DNA from 3 places in the Agarivorans sp. 2_MG-2023 genome. Region 1 is predicted to be linked to each of the others. Evidence: predicted binding sites of a transcription regulator. Region 1 holds the regulator's gene; each other region holds the start of a gene.

Region 1 (6,066 bases):
CGGGCACCAAAGACTCTAGGCTAATATCGTTCAACTCCAATTCCAAACCGGCTTCTCGAGCCAATATCAGAAGCTTTCGCTGTACGTCTTTACCCGATAAATCCTCTCTAGGATCAGGCTCTGTTAAGCCTTGATTAAGCGCATCCGCTAGCAATTCTGAAAATGCTAAAGAACCATCGTACTGTTGGAAGAGCCAGCTTAAGGTGCCAGAAAAGATCCCCGATATAGACTCAATGTTGTCACCGGCTTGGCGTAACTGTTGAATGCTAGATTGCACCGGCAAACCCGCACCAACGGTGGCATTGCTTAGCCAATGGCAAGAGTGATCGGCAAAGGTCTTTGTCAGAGCCCCATAGTTTGCTTGCTCGCTAGCGCCAGCATGTTTATTCGCAGTGATAAGATGGAAGCCCCGACGGGCAAATTCTTGATAATATGCACTAAGTGCTTCACTGGCGGTAATATCTACCACCACTAGCTCATCATAGGGATGACGACTCAGCTTATCGAACAGTTCAGGCCAAATTAGCGGCACATCGGCTTCAATACTTAAAACCTCGTCGGCATGTAAACCTGCAAAATCTAAGTGGCCAGCTTGGCTAGAAAATACTCCCGCTAAGCTCAATTCCAATCCGTATTGTTGTTGCAACTGTGATTGTTGTTTGGCAAATAAACTCAGCCATTGGCTACCAATATTGCCCTTACCAAACACAACCAGGCCTAGCTTGGTTTTTTGTTTAAATAGATTAGTGTGCAACTCTTTAAGCAAAGGCTCTAAAGTGATTTTTCTTACCACGGCACATAGGCTGAGCTTGTCGGCACTTGAATGAATAAACTCAAGTGGTTGCTCAGCTAACTGTTGGAAAAACTGATAGCACTGTTGCGGGTTATCACATACTCCAGCTCCAACCAACGCAACCAAACAGAACCCTTCGCTGCGCTCAACTTGTTTAAGTTGAAACTGCTCGGCTAATTGGTCAATTCTGCTCAAGGCTTCATTAACCAGCTCACGGGTATATGCCATTCGCAAAGAACCCGTTTCACTATGTTTGTGGCGAGTCGCCGGCGCTAAATGGCTTTTTGCTAAGGCTTCCAGTAGCGCAGTGGCATTGTTTGAAAAATCTTGGCTGAAAGTAAGCTCAAGCAATATGATGTCATCTACAGAAGTGACAATTTTCGCAGTATTGTTCTTAATGCCTTTGCGATGAATCAGAGTTTGCCCATCATTCGGCGCATAACTGCAACGCAAATTAACTTTTTGCTTAGATCGCGCAAGTGGCTCTAGGGTGCGTGCGTGTAATACTGAGCTACCAATACGCGATAACTCAGCCGCCTCTTTTAGGGCCAAGTTTTCGAGCAAGTGAGCATCTTTCACCAAGCGAGGATCCGCGCTGTAAATGCCAGCAACGTCGCTCCAAATTGTGGTTGATATTGCGTCGGCTAAAGCGGCCAATTCAGTGGCAGAATAATCACTGCCATTACGCCCTAAAGTGACGGTTCGTCCTTGGCTATCACTACAGATAAAGCCGGTAACCACCACTCGGCATGCAGGTTTCGCCGCCAAGCATTTAGCTAACAATGGTGCACTTTGGCTAACGTCCACTTGCGGCTGCGCCGATAGCTCGGCCTTGAAAAACTCGCGAGAGTCTAACCATTCGGCTTGGCAATCACTTTCGCTAAGTAAAGCCGCTAATAGGCGAGCAGACCAGCGCTCACCAAACGACAAAACCTCATTGGTATTAAAGGTGTCTAACTCTCCCTCTAAAATACTGGCAATGTAACGGTGCTCAGTGTCTAAGGCTTGAACGAGCGATTGAGCGGTAAGCTTGCTAAGCAACTCATTGGCTAACTTACCCTGAAACTCAATCAACGCTTGTAGCGCTTCAGCAGTGGCGTCGTCAGCTTGCTGAGCCAATTCAATAATGTTGATTAAGCGATTGGTGGTTTTACCTGCGGCAGAGACCACAATCAAATCTTGGGCTTGCGAATGCTGGGCAACAATATTGGCTACGCGTTTAAAACATCCTGCGTCAGCCAAGCTGCTACCACCAAATTTGTGAACATGTCTATTTACCGACACCGAATACCTCTCTACAACTTTTAGCCCGCTTAAAGCGAGGCAAAGGCCTGTTGTAAGTCATTAACTAAATCTTGGGCGTCTTCTAAACCCACCGATACCCGTAATAGCTGGTTAGAAATTCCCGCTTCCGCTAAGGCTTCAGCCGACATCGCGGCGTGAGTCATGGTAGCAGGGTGAGCAATTAGACTCTCTACCCCACCTAAAGATTCCGCCAAAGAGAACAATTGTAGGTTTTTAAGAAACTTAACCATTTGGCTTTCTTCAAGTTCCAGCTCAAAACTCAACATAGCACCAAAACCGCGTTGCTGACTTTGCGCCAGCGCATGCCCTGGGTGCTCTGGTAATCCAGGATAATAGATGTTGCCCACAACCCCTTGCTGCTGCAAACAAGCCACAATGGCTTGAGCATTTTCTTGATGCACATTCATTCTGGCTTTTAGGGTGCGCAAACCACGCAAAGTAAGGTAAGAATCAAAGGCCGAACCAGTTAACCCTAAACAATTAGCCCACCATGCCAGTTGCTCAGCAAGTTCCTCTGTTGCCGCAACCACCATGCCTGCCACTACATCAGAATGGCCGTTTATATATTTAGTGGCCGAATGCACCACAATGTCGGCACCTAATAAAATCGGCGTTTGCAAAGCCGGTGAAAGGAAAGTGTTATCCACTACCACTAAAGCACCTGCGGCATGTGCTTGTTCGGCAATAGTTTTAATATCAACAATGCGTAATAGTGGATTACTGGGAGTTTCTAACCACACTACTTTAGGCTTTTTAGCCAATAACTCGGCCAATAGTGTTTGGTCATTTTGATCAACAAAAGCCACATCAAAGGCATTTTTCTTAGCAAGACTGTCGAATAAACGGTAACTGCCGCCGTAACAATCATGAGGTGCTACCAACAAATCGCCGGGCTCAAGCAAAGCGGTAACCAAATTGACTGCCGACATTCCGGTGTTAGTAATCACCGCACCCGCTCCATGCTCTAAGTTGGCGATAGCCTCAGCCAAAATATGACGGGTTGGATTACCAGAGCGACTGTAATCAAACTGACGCTTCTGATTAAAATCAGCAAAGCTATAATTGCTAGACAAATAAATAGGCGGCACTACTGCGCCGTGTTGGCTGTCACTTTCTATACCGCTGCGCACTGCTATAGTGGCAGCTTGAAGATCTTTTAAAGACATTTGCTGATCTACTCCCTCAATTCATCCTGCCACTTTACCACCAGCAAAAAAGACGTCAACACTTCTAGACGTCTAAATGTCTTTGCTGTTGGATTGCTAAGTCGCATTTCCCCCGTTACAATAGGGTCTCTTTGGTTTGGTGTGTATTGTAGTATGTCGACAGAATGGAACGGTGAGTGGATCAGCCCTTACGCTGAACACGGTAAAAAAAGCGAACAAGTTAAAAAAATCACAGTATCAATTCCGCTTAAGGTATTAAAGATACTCACTGACGAGCGTACCCGCAGACAAATTAATAACCTGCGCCACGCCACCAATAGCGAACTGCTTTGTGAGGCTTTCCTTCATGCCTATACGGGTCAACCGTTGCCTGATGACGCCGACTTACAAAAAGATAAGCCGGACCCGGCCTTAGAAAAAGCGGCGCAAGCCGAGATAGATAAAGAAGATTAAGATTTTTAGGAAGCCGCTCATTGAGCGGTTTTTTAATTCAAGTAGGCTATTTATTTTGTATAAACTACGTGCTAACGAGTACTAAAACAGCGTGACTTAACTCCAATCCAGATAAGTATAGAGTTTGCGATCAGCGTCATTGAGGACTTGTAGATGGAGGCCAAAGTGTCAGAATACCTGTTTGTTTCAGAGTACCCAATCTCTGAAGAGTCAACCTTCCCCTTAAGTTTTGCTAAATTTACCAAATACAAAACAAGTATATCGAACCTAAATAAAATTTATCTGTTCGAAGAAATGTATGACCAAATAGTTCAGTCATATGTTGACTACAAAACCTATAACTATCAATCTTGCATCCAATTTTCGAGTCAAGCCGACTTGTCAAAAAACCAAGGTTATGAATATAAACTGAAACTAAACCGGATTCTCTCTACTACTCTGAATCTTTGTAAATTTTATCTCGACAAAAGTTACAGCCAAGAAACTTCATTTGTATTTAAGCTAACTGGAGAACAAAGCGACCAAAGCAAGGTTGCTAAGTTCAGGAATTCTCTTTTTCAGCGCAACGACGGTTATGCCATTGGCGATGACTTAAGAAACTACGCACAGCACCATTCAAAGTTAATAGAAAGCTTCACCTATGGCTTCCACAAAAAAACAATAGTGCTCTATTCCTGTATGAATAAAACTAAACTAATTGATTTTATAAAAGACAGGAAGCCTGCCAAAGCAACAAAAGAAAGACTATTGTCTGTTGTCGAAGCAAACTGCTACAAAGACAAGGGCTTTGATATTCAAAGAATATTAGATCAATTTATGAATGGAGTTGGAGAAATACACAAATTCAACCGGAGTTTGTATACGCCTTTAATAACTGAATACGTATCCAATTTAGAAGAAGCACATAGCATTTCCCCTGAGTCCCAGCTGTTTTGCTTACTTGAAAATGGCAAGCGAATTCCTCTTAACTACTTACGATTAAAGGAAACAATTGACCACATAATAAATAAAAACCTCTTCCCACTAAATCACGAGCTTTTGGACACAAGTACTTACCCACCCATAGAGTTTTGACTTGATAAAAAAATCCCGTTTATGTTGATGCTATAGACATCAATACTTAGTTGGTTATCATCCCACTTATAAATTTCTATTTTAAATCAGTTGATAACGTCAAGGATGACCATGAAAACACTATACGCAGCTGCGCTAATTCTTTTAGCTGGATGTGCCAGTACAGAATCCAATACCGAAGTAACTTCTACCATTCTTGACTACGGAATATACGGACAATCAGCACTTACTGGCGAGTATTCAAATAATGACACACCAAATGACTCAGTACTTACCGGAAAGAGTGGAAAAGTTACTGAGCAAACAGCTGAAATTTCCGCACAAGTCGGCACAACCTTTGGGTACTGTTTTGAGGTTGAAGTCGATCAGAGAAAAATTGAGCTAACCAAAGCCATTACCAGCCCGGAAATGATAGATGAAGACGGCAATAGTTATACCTCCATGTCATATACTAAAACCCTAAAACTCAAAAAAGGGAAAGCCAGTAACTGCCACTTTTATATGATTGAGGAAGAGTGGGAAGCAGTGAAAGGAGAATGGTACTTTTCAGTGTTTCATGGAGAAGAACTACTTTCTGAAAAAAAGTTTAACTTACACTAAGCTTTCAATAATTATCTAAATGTATAGTTTTCTAACTTAATAACCCTATTCAGGCACGATAAAGCCTCCTTTCAGCAGGCTTTATCAGTACAAAATTTTATAGCCCCTCGCACATTAATATTCCCCCATCTCCCTAATATGTCCTAAATTCATCGTACTTTGGCCCAGCTTAACTATCGGTATCAACTAACAAACTGCGATAACAAACCACCGCCTTAATCTAAGTCACTTGCTTAAATAACACTGCAATCAAACTGGCTCCTTATCGGTCTGTACTCAAGCACTTATCTTTATTTAAGGAAAAAGAATGACCTCTTCATCTCAAACTCAATTAGCAAAAAGCCTTTCTATTGGCTTATTCTGCTTAAGGTTAAGTATTGGCTTGGTGTTCACCATGTGGGCACTTGATAAAGTATTGGTTCCAGAACACGCGATAAAAGTATTCTCTGGTTTCTACGGTTTGAATTTATCCAGTAACGTACTTATTGGTTTAGGGCTTGCGCAATTGGCGTTCATTGCTGCCTTTGTATTGGGTTTATGGAGAAACGTTACCTATTTAGCCATATTAGTACTGCATGCCGCCTCTACATTTTCTTCTTTCGCCAAGTATTTAGACCCATTCAACAATCTACTATTTTTCGCTGCATGGCCAATGCTCGCTGCCTGTCTAGCACT
Region 2 (6,066 bases), on a different contig from region 1:
TTCATTGGTTTGCGGAAACGAACCAATCGTAGTAGTTGGCAGTGGTGGCAATTGTAAGCTTTGTTGCTGAATAGCTTGGCGCTGAGTAAACGCTAACTTACGCTCGCGCTGTTCCGGCGCCAGCTGTTCTATACGCTGCTGTAGTTCTGTATTTTTCTGATTACTAAGCGATTGCAAAGCAGCGCTGTATTGGCGCGATAAACGTAAGGCATCAGCGTCGCCATTTAAGGCATCATCTAATATTTGTAGCTCTGTTAGTTTTTGCTCTGCAAAGGCTAAGCGGAATTTTGCATCGCCTAAATCTGTTTCACTTTCTAAATCAAGTGGGCTGTGCAGCAACGAACATGATGAAGCAAACCACAAACGTTCACCTAAGCGCACTTTCAGTGAACTATATTGCTCAATAAGTTGTGGTAAGTTAGCGCGCCATACATTGCGACCATTAACCACGCCAGCCGACAGCACCCAATGCTCTGGCAGCCAAGTAAGCACTTGCTCCAATTGCTCTGGTGCAGCACTTAAATCAAGGTGTAAACCGTCTACGGCCAACTGTTTAATCACTTCAGCGTTATAAAGCACATCGGCAAAGTAGCTGGTAAGAAGTAACTTACTAGAGCTTATGCGCGTGCTGTAGGCGTCTAGCAAGGCTGCTTGCCACTGCGGCTCTAGCTCCAAACCAAGCACTGGTTCGTCAACTTGCACCCACTCAATGCCTAAATCCGCGATTTTTTGGAAAATCTCGCGATAAACGGTAAGCAATTGTGGAAGCAAAGAGATACGTTGAAAGCCGTCTTCTGCTGCATCATCATTTTTACCTAGGTACAAATACGATACAGGGCCAAGAATAACCGGTTTAACTTCGTGCCCTAAAGCTAGTGCTTCTTTAATTTCATCAAACAATTGTTGCCACTGTAAGCTAAATTCAGTCTTTTCAGAAAACTCAGGAACAATGTAGTGGTAGTTAGTGTTAAACCATTTACTCATGTCAGACGCAGCATGGTTACAACCACAACCTTGCTGGCCACGAGCCACTGCGAATGTGCTATCTAAGGTAATCTCATCTGACTGATGACGCTTCGGCACATTGCCTAATAGCAGTGAAGTATTCAGCACTTGGTCGTACCAAGCAAAGTCACCTACCGTTACCCAAGCCTGACCACTGTCTTGCTGGGCTTGCCAATTTTGTTGGCGAATTGTTTTGCCTACTTCAAGTAGTTGCTGCTGCGATGACTCACCACGCCAGTAACTTTCTAAGGCAAACTTTAGCTCTCGCTGCTTACCTATTCGCGGATAACCCAATACGTGTGTAATGCTCATTTCAATAATCCTTTTAGCCGTCTAGATGTATATAAATCCATAGTGACTAGTCGAACCAAGCAATACAATTGAAAAGCTATCAAGTGAAATTGAAGTTTATTCAACACCATCAGTCTCATACCCAAATTAGCAAGGCTTGAAAGCGAACAACTTATTTGCAAAATTGAATATTATTCATGATTAACTAAGTAATTAAGCCTCACGCTATACAAGCTGAGTAGCCATGCTTAAGCTGGCAACTTAGTGTTAAGAAATGGAGGGCAAGGCACACATGTTAGAGTTAAAACACTTACGCAGTATTAAAGCTATCGCCAATAGTTCTTCACTAAAAGCAGCGGCCGCTAAGCTGTTTATTACTGATTCTGCATTATCTCATCAGTTAAAAGATATTGAGCAGCGCATTGGAGCCAGCTTAGTCGTAAGAAAACAGCAACCTTTGGCTCTTACCGAGCAAGGCTGCCAATTGTTATCCCTTGCCACACAAGTATTGCCGCTAATAGAAAAAGCGGAGCAAACACTCTTACACTCTCATCAGCAACAGAGTCGATTGAACATTAGTGTAGATTGTCACGCTTGCTTTCAGTGGTTACTGCCTAGCTTGCAGCAATTTCAACACACCTGGCCGCAGGTTAGCAGTAGCTTTTGCCAAGATAAGGACTACAACGGGTTACCGCTGTTGCAAAGTGGTGAAGCAGATTTACTCCTCACCTCCAATGTGAAAGTAGATCAGCAGATTCATTATCAGGCCTTATTTGAATATGAAATGGTATTAATTTGCCCTCCGCTGCATCGTTTAAGTCAGCGCCAAAGCATTCAAGCTGCAGACTTAGCCGGTGAAACGGTTATTAGCTACCCAGTAGCGCTGCAACGATTAGACCTGCACCAACACATACTCGCGCCCGCCAACATTGAACCTAGGCAATGGAAACATGCCGACAACCCCGCCATGCTGTTACAAATGGTTGCAGCAGGAATGGGGGTGGCAGCCATGCCTTATTGGGCTGTGGAGCATTATGCGGCCCAGCAATTCATTAGCCTACGATCGTTTAAACAAGCACTATGGCGACCTATGTACGCTGCTTACTCAACTAACCTGCGAACCAGCACTCCCTTACAAGCGTTTATTTCTCTCATTCTAGAGCAAGCCTTTAGCCAACTAAAAGGCACCAGAACCCTGCGCGCTAAACCGCAATAATCCTCACTAATTATTTGACGAAACGCACAAAAAGAGTTTACTTTTAATAACATAAGTTAAGTTGTTCCCTTCTCATCAATTTGCAGTTTGGCAAAGGTTTCGCCCTATGGTGTCTGACTGGTCTCCAGCAGAATTTACAGAAAGAAAAATGAGCCTTGTTATGCACTTGGCCGGTTTAATTCCTTGTATTTATTTCTCTTACGTTCATCTTTTTGGTGGCGTTTTTTGGTATGGCTTAGTGGTTCTTCCCTGCACATTTGCCATTTTGGTTTCATTGTTTTTATTATTCACTCAACCAGACTCACAGAGTTACAAAATAGCCGATGTGTGGTTTTTGCTGCTAGCAATTCCGCCAGTGTTATTAGCACTAACCCGCCACGATATGCATGGTGAATTCTTCGTCCCGCCGTTAATTCTTGCTTGTTTTATCCACCTACCGTTAAAAGTGGCAGAGCGCCTAGTGTTAGCAGTGAGTATTGTGGCGGTTGTACTTGGGGTTAACCATCTGGGTATTCATCAAGGCATACGTTTTGGCATCGGGATTGTTGCTACCCACATATTCGCTTGGGGCTTAGCAAGGGTGTTGGTTAAACAACATAACGAGCTAAAAGATCTCGCCTTTAAAGATTCGCTCACTCGCTGCTACAACCGCAGAGCCCTATTCGATGAACTATTAAAGGCAAAACAGCAAGATAAGCGCAGCGGCATTAAAGCAGCGATTGTTTTATTAGATTTAGACCACTTTAAACAAGTGAATGATCAACTAGGGCACAATGTAGGGGATCAAGTACTGGTGTGGTTTGCTCATTTTCTGCAGCAGAATACTCGAGTCAACGACCGAGTATTTCGTTATGGCGGGGAAGAGTTTTTAATTCTTTTTCACGATGCTGACTTTGACATGGCTTACAAAACCAGCGAGAAGCTGGTGAGTACCATCGCCAAGATAAAAGCGCCAGAGCAATTAAGCGTTAGTTTTAGTGCCGGAATTTCGGTAATAAAAGATGGTGAAAGCATCGACGACTGGATTCAACGTGCAGATATGGCCTTGTATCAAGCTAAACAAGCTGGCCGTAATCAAACCTGGCCGAGTCAATTTACCTCTGCTGAAGTCACCATTGAGTGAAAGTGGGCAACTAGGGATTAAGTACCAAGGCAGCTATATAAATATTTGAACTGTCGAATAGAGTGGCAATGCTCGCTCAATTCACCAATATTTTGCGCATACTAAGAAATGGGTAATGCGGTAAACCTATACCGCTCGGTTGACGCGGCAGGTTTTAAGAAGCACTAACACACTTGGTTTGTTGTACGGCTAGGCTCTCTTGTTCAGTACGCCACAACCGGTGGCCACACTCTAAACAAACACATTCTCGACGGTAATCCATTAAGCTTTCTAAGCCGTACTCCCAAGTTTGGTTGCTATTACAATGAATACAACGAATAGCGGCTTCGCTCTCCACCTTTTCAGGGTAGCGCTGTTGGTAATCTTTTAGTGTTGGCAAGCGTAGCCATGTGCGCTCGTTGTTATCACGCCGACTAAAAAACAGCACCACCGCACCAAACAAAATCAACAACAGTTGAAGCAAAACACCCACCTTGGTTTTTTTTAAGCTTAAGTTCTTAATATCGAACTCTATTTCCGCTACAGATCCTTGCTTAGATACCATTTTAAATCAACCTAGTTTTTAACAAATATGCCAATAACAGCAAAAAGGCTCTTCACTAACTGTTACATATTGTTTACGTTTTAGTGGTTGATAATACTAATCGAGTTTTATTACGCTTAAACGACGTGTTTTTGCTATATTTTGACTTTCCTCGTGCAACAATAATTACAGCATCTCGAACGACTAAGGACAGTCTCTGTAAGCCCATGAATAAACTGCTAAAAGCATCATCCCTTATACTTTCTCTTATCAGTTTGCTGTTAGCAGCACTGATCCTCATTTTGGAATATTTACCCGATACCACTTGGGGTATCTCGCTCAGTTACTTAATGTTGTTTTCACCCCGCTGGTGGGCGATTTTAGTGTTGTTAAGTCCAATAGTGTTCTTAAGCATAATGACCAAGTGGCAATATTTGTCTTGGGCACTTTGCGCGGTAATTTTTGTTCAGTTTCAAGATGTTCAGCTCGCACTGCCTAATCAAAGCACTGGCGAATTTACCGTGTTGTCCTTAAACAACGGTAATGGAGCCAGTTCAGAACAGATTCGAACATTGGTGGCCAAGCTGCAACCAGATGTTGTGTTTATGCAGGAGTCAAAACCGGAACGCGTTGGGCAAATCTTTGATGACAGCTGGTTTAGCCATTGTGATCACCTGTGTACAGTGAGTAGAACCCCAATTGAGCATCAGGGGAGTTTGTCACGTGAGACCTTTGGCGGTTGGGGAAAATTTGCGGTGTTTTACCAAACTCAAATTGGCGATACCACACTGCAACTTGCCAACATCCACATGGATACCCCACGCCCTACGATTAATGCCTTGATACACCGGAGTGTCGCCGCTGAAGAATTTGCTAATCTGCACTTTGCCCGCAACATGCAAGCTTCATTGTTGGCATCATGGGCCAAGCAACAGGCTAACTTTATCGCCGCTGGTGATTTTAATATGACCACCTATGAAAATATCTATCAGCGCCATTTAGCAGAGTTAAACAATGCGATTGATATTGCCGGTAGCGGCGTCAATTACACCAAATATACCTCATGGCATGGCGCAAGAATCGACCATCTATTGGCCTCGGAACATTTTGAAGTAACTCGAGCAATGGTATTGGAGTCAATGGGCGGAGATCACCGCCCTATTACGGTTAGTTTAAACTTGCATTAGCTTTACGTTTGAAGCCTCTCCTACTGCCATCAATTGCCAATAACAGTAAGGCCAGCACTATCAGTATATAGGTTGGCCATTGCTCGGCAGATAAACGCTCTCCCAATAACCAGCCTACACTAAACACCAAAACTGGCTCTAAATAGCCCATTAAACCAAACAAGCTAAGCGGCAAGTGGTTAGATGCTAACAAAAACAACAGCATAGGCACCGTGCCAGCAATACCTAAACCAAAATAATAGAGCCAAGGGGAGTGATTATAAAAGCTGACTATTTGGCTTTGTTCAACGCTTACACCGTCATTGAGCAATAGATACACAATCGCCAGTGGCAACAACAATAAGTTGTCTACGGTGAATGCGATATGGCTTGGCAGCGGATACTTACGTCGCAACATAAAATATAAGGGGTATCCAAATGCTACCAGTAACACCACCCATGATAAGCCATCAGCCATTAGGTAAGCATAAGCAACCCCTAACCCTGCTACACATACGGCCACCCACTGAACGCGGCTGAGTCGCTCTTGGTAAACAAATCGCCCTACCAACACCAATACCAATGGCAAAGAAAAGTAGCCCAATGCAACTGGCAATGTTTGCCCGTTGGCTGGGGCCCAAATAAATAGCCAGAACTGCAAACCTACTAATATTGAGGCGGCCATCAATCGTGGCCAAGCTTTAACATTAACCAATTGGCTTACGATCAGAGGAAGTTGCTT
Region 3 (6,066 bases), on a different contig from region 1:
CGGTCACCACGAGAAATAACTTGGCCTAGATGGATATCTAGCGGTGATTCGGAATCATTGACATGCACTTCAGTAATTTTTACCGATACATGCTTTTTACTGCTGCTCTCAATGATGGCTGGGTAGTTGTTGCCATCGCTATTAAATAGCTCGAGTAGCTGACCTGCTTCCATTCTTAATACTCGGCCCACATGATTAGCGGCTTCTTCATCTAGCTCTGTGAGTTGATGTAGCGCGAGCGATTGAGACTGATAAATACGAGGAATGCGCATGGTAAAAAGGTGGCTCCGTAATCTAGCAAGAAAAATGGTTGGTTTTACTGCTAAAGAATAAACCTATTGCTGGTTTATTCCCAGCAACTCTATGAATCTGGGAAGGATAAGGTATCTCTCTTCACTGACTTATTTGAAGAACCTGTCTGCAGGTGCGGCATTGATAGCTCGCGCCTTTGAGTACCTTGTTGTGGCGACGGATGCTGAGCAGGTGACTTTGGCACGCACAGCGGTATTCAATGCTGTTGATTTTTATGCTTTCAAGCGAGTAGTTATGGGTGGTGTGCGGCGGGCAGTTAAATACGTTTAACATAATGGCTTGCCACTCTTTACCGTGTGGTTTTACGCTTCCATACACCGCATGGCAGATGATATGAGCGACTTCATGAGGAACTGTTTGTGCTAGAAAGTGTTCAGGTTGTTGCCGATAAAAGTGTGCATTAAAGCGCAAGCGCCAGCGGCTTAAGTTAGCACTGCCTGCCACTTTGCTATTACGCGCCGATAACAGTATTTCTGGGCGGTTAAATGTTCGCTCAAAAAAAGTCTCAGCTTGGATAAAGCAATCTTCTACGGTTTGGTTTAGGCGTTGCACGCTAACTTGAGTTCTCCATAGTGTTAAATGGTCAGTAATGTTTAACGATCAAAAAAGCCGAAAGGATAATCAAGGATTATACGCTTTCGGCTTAGCTTGGCGAGTTTACCTCTGGCTTAAAGGCCAGCTTCGCTCTTTAGTAACTCTGCTTTATCGGTCGCTTCCCAAGGGAATTCTTCACGACCAAAGTGGCCATAAGCCGCTGTTGCTTTGTAGATGGGACGCTCTAAATCCAGCATGCTTAAAATACCGTAAGGGCGTAGATCGAAGTGTTTGCGCACTAATGCAACCAATTTGTCGTCGGCAATTTTGCCTGTACCAAAGGTTTCAATGCTAATTGAGGTAGGCTCAGCAACGCCAATGGCGTAAGACACTTGAATTTCACAGCGGTCAGCTAAACCTGCAGCCACAATGTTCTTAGCTACGTAACGACCAGCATAAGCTGCACTACGGTCTACTTTTGAAGGATCTTTACCAGAGAATGCACCGCCGCCATGACGCGCCATGCCGCCGTAGGTATCCACAATAATTTTACGACCGGTTAAACCACAGTCACCCATTGGGCCACCAATTACAAAACGACCAGTTGGGTTTATATGGTATTGGGTATTTTCATTTAACCATTGCGCTGGCAATACTGGCTTAATGATTTCTTCCATTACTGCTTCACGCAAATCGGCAGTAGAAATGCTGTCACAATGCTGAGTAGATAACACGACTGCGTCAACACCAGTGATGATGCCGTTTTCGTAAGCAAAGGTGACTTGCGATTTTGCATCTGGGCGTAACCAATCTAAGGTGCCATTTTTACGTACTTCAGCTTGGCGCTTAACCAATAGATGCGAGTAGGTAATAGGAGCAGGCATTAATACGTCGGTTTCGTTGGTGGCGTAACCAAACATTAAACCTTGGTCGCCAGCGCCTTGTTCTTCTGGGCGAGAGCGGTCAACACCTTGGTTAATGTCTGGGCTTTGCTTGCCCACAACGTTGAGTACAGCACAAGAATCGGCATCAAAGCCCATGTCTGAGTGAGTGTAACCAATGTCGCGCACGGTTGAGCGAGTAATCTCTTCAATATCAACCCAAGCTGAGGTGTTAATTTCACCGCCAACCATTACCATGCCGGTTTTTACGTAAGTTTCACAGGCTACACGTGCCTTAGGGTCTTGCTCTAAGATTGCGTCTAATACTGCGTCAGAGATTTGATCTGCAATTTTATCTGGATGCCCTTCAGACACTGATTCTGAAGTAAATAAATGAGTAGCCATGTTTATATCTCGTAAATGATTATATACGTATGGATGTTTTACCATCTGGACGTCTATTCTAAGTGAGGGTTTACAGATTTGCTAGCGCTTATTAATGAAAAAAATTCACCTTAGTGGATTAGTTTTGTTGTATTGGTTTGTTTTGCTTAGTGCTGGATAGCGCTGACTGGATGCCTGGCAGGCGTTTATTCAACGCTCACCCACTATTCTATCTTAAGAATAAGGGGGTTAACTGGTGGGCTTAAATATGTTCAATTCTGGCTGGTGATATATCTGAAAGGGGAATTGCAGTGCTTCTTTATGGCTTAGTAAGAAACTAAACAAGTGGTGATTGTCGTTAGTGTATAAAGATAACCTAGCCGCCTCAGATGCGGCTAAGTGTTTACAGCTTGAATCAAGCGGCTTTATCAAGGCTTGCTGAGTTCATGCTTAATCCAGTTGCTCATGTTTTGCCGAGTTTCTAGTCCGGTTTTTCGCGCAATTTCTTTATCGCCACGTACCACTAATAATATTGGTAAGGTAGAAACTTGATATTTGCTACGCGCAGATTTGTCCTTACTGAGATTTATGAGCTCAATTTTCTTTTCGTTCTGCTGGTTATAAATCATCACCAAATCAGCTTGGATCTTACTTTCGTCATTACGGTCATGCACAAAAGACACTAAACGTAAGGGGGGGCGAGGGCTACGCACTAAATCTAGGCATTGGCCATTATCACCGTATTCTTTACATGACCAAATGAATTCATAGTACTCAAGACGTTGCGAGTAGAAGTATTGGCCAGCATCAAATTTTTTGAGGCTAGGTATTTGTTTAGTGCTGACACCATACTTATCGGTGAAACTTTCTATAACCCGACTATTAGGGCGGAAAGTGGTGGTTTCGGTATTGACTGAAGCTAAAACTTGGCTAGGTAACATAGCCATTATTAACAGTACAACTAGGCGGCGCATAAAAAATTTCCCTCTATAAATACAAAGCCACTATTAATATCTCTGGCATAGTAGATCACTCTAAGCCGTAAGCCCACAGTAATTTACTGTGATAGCGCTCTCATTTTTAAATAAACCAAATATTTAAGTGAATAGTTGCTGGTTGAGACGATTGTATAGGTTAAATCAATACTTTAGAGGCAAAGCGTTATCTTGCTTAACAAGGGATTATCCGTTTATACAGTTCTCTTCATGTCCATGTATTAAATACAACTCTACTCAACCGCCTAGGGTTAGTTTTAGCGCTGCATCTATTGGTTAAGCAGATTTGCGGGTTGAGTTCTTGTTGCTTGATTTAGTTAGCGGGTAGGCCGCTAAGATGAAGATATATTGACGAAAGCATCGGCACAAAAACAGTCGTCAATTCAATTTAGTGTTGTTGTATTTGTTCGTTGTTTAAGGTTTTGTTTTCTTCTTTTACCAGTACAGGGCTATTGATTAAGCGGATCTGGGCATTAAGTAATTGTTGCTCGATCAAACTAGGCGAACGGAATAGATATTTGGCAACAGCGCTGGCACACAAACAGGCCACAATCGCCGGCAGCACAATCTCGACTTGTAGGGTTTGTTCGGTAATGAGTAAGAATGCGGCCCAAGGAGTGCGAAAAACAGCGCCAAACATTGCGCCCATGCCAACAATAACAAGCATCGAGTTGGGGGCATTGGGAATTACATTACCGATAATGCTACCTAAAATGCCACCAATTACTAACATGGGCCCTAAGCTCCCACCTGGCAAAGCAAAGGCTAAGGCTACGGTGGTGAGTACTATTCTGGCAAGCAGCCACAGGTGTTGTTCAGTTAAGGCTAATTCCCAGCTCAATAAGCCATTTGGAGTAATGGGCTCTAAACCTAACCAGTGTGGATTAATTACTCCCGCTAAGGCAGTGATACCTGCAGCGATAGCCACTGCATAACTGCGCTTAAGTGTTGGAATAGAACGAATCGCTCGCACCAATAAAGTGGCAAATAAACCACACAACATGCCAAGCAACGCAAATTGAGGCAGCCCAGCCCAAGTAAAAGATTGGTCGGGGAGGTCGATGCTTAACATACTACCACCATGTAGGTCGGAAACAACGCTAGCGGTATAGGCGCATATTGCAATGGTAGCAATTGACCGCCAGTTAAAGCGGCGCATCACTAACTCGTAAGCGATAACGGTTCCTGCCAGTGGAGCATTAAATAAGGCGGCTACTGCGGCCGCCGTGCCGCAAGCGACACTTAAGCGAATTTGTCCTTGAGTAAGGCGAGCTGCGTGAGAGAGATTACTGGCCACTACCGCGGTAAGGTAACAAGCAGGCCCAACTACGCCAACAGCGAAACCGCCCCAAGTAAGTATTAGTCCCACAGCGAATTGATAAGCTAAATTGCCCCAATGAAGTTGCCCTTCATCAAAATGGTAGGCTTTAACCACAAAAATTAAACCCACTTGTTTGTAGTTAGCAAACAGCCGTTCAAGCAACAAGATGCTTAAGGCCGCGAGTAAAGGAAGCGTGTATGGGGGAAGGGGCTGATTAAGCAAAAAATTAGGATTAAGGTGGGCAAGGTCGCTAAATAGCAAGGCAATACCACTAGAGAACAAACCAATGAACAGGTAAACAAAAAAACTGCGGCTGCGAAATGCAAAATTATTTGCCATCTAGTTGGTTTACCGTCCCTCAATATTTCTTATATCAAGACTTTATCACGTCCTTGTCAGCTGTAAATATGAGTTTGCTTAAGCAATTAGCAGAGTTTTTTAATAAATCTGGTTATTCTTTTTAGATATTTATTGAGTAACACCGTTGACTTTGTGACAATACGCGCCTCTCGACACCCTATAGCCCTAATATTTGCAGGAGAAATTCATGTCTTCTCGTCGTCAATACGCCAACGCTATCCGTGCTTTAAGTATGGATGCAGTTCAGCAAGCTAACTCTGGTCACCCTGGTGCTCCAATGGGAATGGCTGATATTGCTGAAGTTCTATGGCGCGACTTTTTGAAACACAATCCAACTGACCCAACTTGGGCAGACCGTGACCGCTTTGTTTTATCTAACGGCCATGGTTCTATGTTGCTGTATTCTCTGTTGCACCTATCTGGGTATCAACTTCCGATTGAAGAGCTTAAAAACTTCCGTCAGCTTCATTCTAAAACACCTGGTCACCCAGAGTACGGTTACGCACCTGGCGTAGAAACCACTACTGGCCCGCTAGGCCAAGGCATTACTAATGCCGTAGGTATGGCACTGGCTGAGAAAATCTTAGCGGCGCAATTTAACCAAGATGGTTTCCCGGTTGTTGATCACTACACTTACACCTTCTTAGGTGATGGCTGTTTGATGGAAGGTATCTCGCATGAAGCTTGTTCTTTAGCGGGTACTCAAGGCCTAGGTAAACTGATTGCATTCTGGGATGACAATGGCATCTCTATTGATGGTGACGTTGAAGGTTGGTTTACCGACGATACCGTTAAGCGTTTTGAATCTTACGGCTGGCATGTAATTGGTGGCGTAGATGGCCACGATAGTGAAGCCATTAGCGCAGCGATTAAAGCCGCTCAAGCTGAAACGACTCGCCCAACCATGATTTGTTGTAAAACAGTGATTGGTTTTGGTTCGCCAAACAAATCGGGTAGCCATGATTGTCACGGTGCTCCACTAGGTGCAGAAGAAATTGCGGCTGCTCGTGAGTTCTTAAACTGGCCACATGCTGCGTTTGAAATCCCACAAGATGTTTACCAAGCGTGGGACGCTAAAACTGCGGGTGAGAAATCACAGTCAGAGTGGAACCAATTGTTTGCCGGCTATGAAGCGGCTCACCCTGCATTAGCAGCTGAGTTCAAGCGTCGTGTGACTGGCCAAATGCCAAGTGATTGGAAAGAGTTTGCCGACAACTACATTAGCGAGCTTCAAGCAAGCCAAGCTAAAATTGCTACTCGTCAGTCTTCACAAAAAACC

Evidence for each region. The regulator MetJ, encoded in region 1, represses methionine synthesis genes. The targets are predictions, from matches to a motif close to TAGACGTCTAGACGTCTA.
Region 2: a site for MetJ is predicted at 1,332-1,349, ahead of metE (5-methyltetrahydropteroyltriglutamate--homocysteine S-methyltransferase). Genes of this name have one in related genera too.
Region 3: a site for MetJ is predicted at 2,171-2,188, ahead of metK (methionine adenosyltransferase). Genes of this name have one in related genera too.

What each region holds. Positions count from the first base shown of each region.
Region 1 covers NZ_JAUORQ010000014.1:10,578-16,643, forward strand. The annotation lists gene metL (bifunctional aspartate kinase/homoserine dehydrogenase II) at 1-2,077, opposite strand, end outside; gene metB (cystathionine gamma-synthase) at 2,107-3,264, opposite strand; gene metJ (met regulon transcriptional regulator MetJ) at 3,418-3,717, shown strand; gene Q4549_RS18285 (hypothetical protein) at 3,883-4,791, shown strand; gene Q4549_RS18290 (DUF3859 domain-containing protein) at 4,903-5,391, shown strand; gene Q4549_RS18295 (hypothetical protein) at 5,699-6,066, shown strand, end outside.
Region 2 covers NZ_JAUORQ010000006.1:209,871-215,936, reverse strand. The annotation lists gene metE (5-methyltetrahydropteroyltriglutamate--homocysteine S-methyltransferase) at 1-1,317, opposite strand, end outside; gene Q4549_RS11180 (LysR substrate-binding domain-containing protein) at 1,589-2,512, shown strand; gene Q4549_RS11175 (GGDEF domain-containing protein) at 2,619-3,635, shown strand; gene Q4549_RS11170 (hypothetical protein) at 3,790-4,179, opposite strand; gene Q4549_RS11165 (endonuclease/exonuclease/phosphatase family protein) at 4,386-5,345, shown strand; gene rarD (EamA family transporter RarD) at 5,326-6,066, opposite strand, start outside.
Region 3 covers NZ_JAUORQ010000011.1:161,246-167,311, forward strand. The annotation lists gene rsmE (16S rRNA (uracil(1498)-N(3))-methyltransferase) at 1-272, opposite strand, end outside; gene Q4549_RS16835 (SprT family zinc-dependent metalloprotease) at 394-864, opposite strand; gene metK (methionine adenosyltransferase) at 981-2,132, opposite strand; gene Q4549_RS16845 (hypothetical protein) at 2,540-3,085, opposite strand; gene Q4549_RS16850 (chloride channel protein) at 3,495-4,766, opposite strand; gene tkt (transketolase) at 4,975-6,066, shown strand, end outside.